One region of the Demequina pilifera genome, then DNA from elsewhere that is predicted to be linked to it. Evidence: riboswitches for the same ligand, from Rfam matches in the RefSeq annotation. Region 1 holds a riboswitch; the other holds the start of a gene.
What was found. Region 1 has a riboswitch for cyclic di-GMP ahead of ACNI14_RS01980 (DUF7793 family protein). Riboswitches for the same ligand answer to the same signal wherever they lie in the genome.
Positions count from the first base shown of each region.

Region 2: it holds a riboswitch for cyclic di-GMP, as region 1 does, so the genes downstream of both, ACNI14_RS02495 (hypothetical protein) here and ACNI14_RS01980 (DUF7793 family protein) in region 1, are expected to answer to the same signal.

Region 1 is NZ_JBMDTW010000001.1:450,139-452,332, forward strand. It holds gene ACNI14_RS01975 (diguanylate cyclase domain-containing protein) at 1-402, opposite strand, end outside; gene ACNI14_RS01980 (DUF7793 family protein) at 402-788, opposite strand; cyclic di-GMP riboswitch class I at 912-986, opposite strand; tRNA gene ACNI14_RS01985 (tRNA-Arg) at 1,096-1,171, opposite strand; gene ACNI14_RS01990 (aldo/keto reductase) at 1,218-2,194, opposite strand, start outside.
Region 2 is NZ_JBMDTW010000001.1:564,649-566,842, reverse strand. It holds gene ACNI14_RS02500 (hypothetical protein) at 1-307, opposite strand, end outside; cyclic di-GMP riboswitch class I at 842-917, shown strand; gene ACNI14_RS02495 (hypothetical protein) at 932-1,462, shown strand; gene ACNI14_RS02490 (hypothetical protein) at 1,489-2,194, shown strand, end outside.

The DNA of each region.
Region 1 (2,194 bases):
CGTCTTGAAATCGTCGAGGTCCAGGAACAGCACCGCGAAACCGCTCGTGCGCCTGTCCGCGACGCTGAGCCGATGGTCCAACCGATCCCACAGGGCCGCGCGGTTCGACAGCCCCGTCAGGTCGTCCTGCATCGCTCGGCGACCGAGTTCTCGACTGGCGCGCGCGAGCTCCGCCGTGCGGTCCGCCACGCGGCGCTCCAGCTCTTCGTACGACGCCTCGAGCTCCTCCCCCAGCGAGTTCACGCCCGCCGCGACCGCGTCGACGAGGTCGCCCGTGCGACCGACGGAGGCGCGGGCGTCGAAGTTCAGTGCCGCCAGCTCTTGGATGACCTCCACCACCTCCTCGAGGCGGCGCTCCCTCTCGGACGCGCCGTCCCCGTCCGGCGGCACCGCGCGGGTCATCACACCACGTGCTCCCTGAGCCAGGCTTCGGCCTCGGCCCTGTCTTCGAACAGACGGACCGGCACCTCCGGCTTGCTCACGTTGATGAAGAACGTCGCCATCATTCGACTCAGAGGATTGCCCACGATCAACGCGACAGCGGACACGATCCCTTGCCTGCGGACGTACTCCATCCGCGCCGCGCGGTCCTGGGGACCCGCGTGCGTCGTGTCCACCAGCAGCGGGGCGGCTTTGCCGCCGGTGAGCTCGGTCATCGCCTCGATCGTCGCAACCGCGTCCTCGAGGCCCGAGGGGACGTGCGGAGCCCACTCGATCTCCACCAGGCCGTCTGGCCGAAGCCAGATGCGGAACTTGTCATGGGTGATCTCGGGATGCTCGCCGGTCATCGCGTCACGACCTGGCCGAGCACGCCGGTGCCGGCAATGGTGGTGCGGGCACGGCCTCGAGACTGAGGAGTCGAGGCGGCGGCAGTGCGGCTCTCGGACGTGGCGTTCACAGTGGTTCCCTTGTTCGGTGGCCCGGCTGACCCCGTGGGTCCCGTGGCTTTGCGTCCCCGCCTCGCGACGGGTTTGCCTTTTTCGTTGCTCTTCGCACTATACGCCCGGTTCGCCGCGTCTCAACGGGCTCCGATGTGAGATGCGACACCCTCACTGCTCGGCGACGCCTCATGGTTCTGTGAACGGAACCAACACCTGGTGCGCCTGGGCAGATTCGAACTGCCGACACCCGCTTTAGGAGAGCGGTGCTCTATCCCCTGAGCTACAGGCGCGCGGGACACCGACCAGGGTACCGGCACCCGCGCACACGGAGGAATCTCACCACTTCGCGTGCACGTGCTCCCGGATGCGCTCGTTGTAGAGGTGGGCGAGTGCGGCGAGGGTCTCCTCGTCGAACTCGGGCATGTCCGCCGCCGCGGCGTTCGACCGCGCCTGCTCGGGCCGCGAGGCGCCGGGGATGATCGTAGAGGCGCCCACGGCGCCGATCCACGCGAGCGCGAACTGGGCCGTGGTCCAGCCCTCGGGAGTGAGCTTGGCGACCTCACGGGCGGCCTCCACTCCCACCTCGTACGGCACGCCCGCGAAGGTCTCGCCCACGTCGAACGCCGCGCCGTCGCGGTTGAAGTTGCGGTGGTCCTTCTCGCCGAACGTGGTGTGCTCGTCGTACTTGCCGGTCAGCAGTCCCGAGGCCAGCGGGACGCGCGCGATGATGCCCACCCCGTTCTCGCGTGCGACGCCGAGCACGTGCTCGAGCGGCTTGCGACGGAACACGTTGAGGATGATCTGCACGGTCGCGATGTCCGGATCCCGCAGGGCGTCGAGCGCCTCGTCACAGGTCTCGACCGATACGCCGTAGTGCTCGATGCGCCTCTCCTGCTTGAGGGTGCGGAGGTCGTCGTAGGTCTGCGGGTTCGCGAACACCTCCGACGGTGGGCAGTGCAGCTGAACCAGCTCGAGCGTGTCGACGCCGAGGTTCTCGCGCGAGCGGTCGGTCCAGCGGCGGAAATTGTCGAGGGTGTACTGCGACGCCTCGTGCGGGTCAGCGCGGCGGCCCATCTTCGTGGCGATGGTGATGCCCTCCGCGCCGCGGTCCGCGACGAAGTCGCGCAGTGCGCGCTCCGAGCGGCCGTCGCCGTAGACGTCCGCGGTGTCGAAGAAGGTGACGCCCGCATCGGCCGCCGCGCGCAGGATGTCCTGCGCCGTGTCGTCTGCGACGTGAGACCAGTCGGCGCCCAGCTGCCAGCAGCCCTGGCCGATGAGAGAGATGTCGCGGCCGAGCCGCGGTACGAATGAGG
Region 2 (2,194 bases), 110 kb from region 1:
TGGCCTCGGCGAGCACCTCGCCATCCAGGGTCAGGTGTTGGCAGAGGAAGGTCTCCGCGGCGTCGAACGGGGCCTGGGCCGTGGGCGAGGACGCCGTGGTCGGGGACGCCGTGGTCGAGGACGCCGTGGTCGGGGACGCCGTGGTCGAGGACTGGGAGGTGGGTGTGCTCGCGGGTTCCTGGGCTGCGGTCGCGCAGGCGGTGAGGGCCGATGCGGCAAGGACCACGCCGGCCAGGGTCGCCGTGGTGCGCAGGCGCCGTGAGCGGCGCGCGGCATCGGGCCCGGTGGTGAGCGGTGTCGCGGTCATGGTGTCTCCCTTGCTGGGGAGTATGGCACAGCGCACTCGGCCCCTCACAAGGTCCGCCGCCGCCCCCAACCTCCCCGTCCGGCACTCATTGTCGCCTGTGGCAGGTTTCGTCGCGCTGTCCGGCACTCACGGTCCTCCGGGATTCCCGAGCGCGCCAGATCCGACGCTCCGCCGATATCGCGGTGCGAAGCTGGGAGTGGGTGCGAGGGATGGCCCGGATTCCGGCGCCGCATCTATCGCAGTGACGAAAGCGACACTCCGAACCTTCTGCGCAAAACCGCGGTGGGCCAGCCTCCACGTGGTCCTCGCGCCGCGACTGCGCCACCGTGAGCCATCCACTACTTGACCAGGACCAACGAGGTATGTGGACCATGACGTCGGTGGTCGACACGGAGCCGCAACCGACGAGGCGGCAAAAGCCACTAAGCGGGCGAGATCTAAGAATGCACGTGCTCGTGTCTGCTTCGCGTCCGAAGTCACCTACAGTCGCTCGCATGGCCAGCACGGCCTACCCACCCGGTCAACCGATCGGGGTAGTGAAAAAGGCAAACCCGTCGCGAGGCGGGGACGCAAAGCAGACGGGACCCACGCGGTCGGCCGGGCTACCACAGAGGGAGCATTACCATGCAAAAAATCACTCGCACCATTGGTGTTGGCATCGCCACCGCCGCACTTGTCGGAGCCACTGCTGTTTCCGCATCTGCCGGGGACACCACGACAACTTTCTCGCTCGAGGGAGGCACGCTCTCTGTCGCCGCGGAAGGGAGCGCAACCCTGACGGTGGGACAGTCCGGCGCCACGGAAGTGAGCGGTGCCCTGGGCAACGTCGTCGTCACGGATGACCGCGGAGGCGTCACTGGCTGGGCCGCCGCCGCAGCCACGACCGTGTTCTCCAACAATGACGTCGACCCTGCTATGGCCACGGAGTCCACCGAAGTGAAGTATGCGACCGGCACCGTGAGCAAGACCGGAGAGGTCACGGCTGCTGGAACCCTCGAGCCCATGGTCATCACCGCGACCGCCGGCGACGTCGTCACGGCCACGGGGGTCAAGGGCAACAACACGGCCACTTGGAACCCGACCCTCACCGTCGTGCTGCCTGCGAGCAGCACTCACGGAACCTACAGCGGTACCGTCACGACCTCCGTGCTCTGAGGCAGAGGACCGCTTTGCGTCAAGCATTGATCGCGCTCGCACTGGCGGCCGGGGCTCTTGTCCCGGCCGCCGGTGCGTGGGGCGTTGCCGCCGAGTCGCAGGACGAGCCGTCCGGAGGCGTCGGAATCCGCCTCGTGGATGCCCCGGTGGCCACGGCAGAGAACCCGAGGGCGAACGTCTACATCATCGACCACGTCGCTCCGGGCACGGTCATCGAGCGTCGTGTCGAGGTGTCCAACAGCACGGGCGAGTCCACGATTGTGACGGTCTACCCCGCAGCCGCTCAGATTGCCGACGGCAACTTTGTGGGCGAGCCCGAGGCCACGCAGAATGAACTTTCCAGCTGGATTGCGGTCTCTCCCTCGGCGCCTGAGCTGGCGTCTGGGGAACAGGCCGAGGTCGACGTGGAGATCGACGTGCCCGCCGATGCGACAGTGGGCGAGCACTACGGCGTCATCTGGGCCGAGGTCACCGATGCGCCCGAGAGTGGCGGCGTCACCGCGGTCACTCGCGTGGGGATACGCATCTACCTTTCGGTCGGCGAGGGAACCGCTCCTGTATCGGACTTCACCATCGGTGGGCTGACGGCATCGCGCACTGACGATGGCTCGCCTTCCGTCGAGGCCACCGTGACGAACTCCGGTGAGAGGGCCCTCGACCTGACCGCGCAGGTCAGTCTCTCGGACGGCCCGGGCGGCGTATCGGCCGGCCCCTTCAGCACCGAACCTGTGA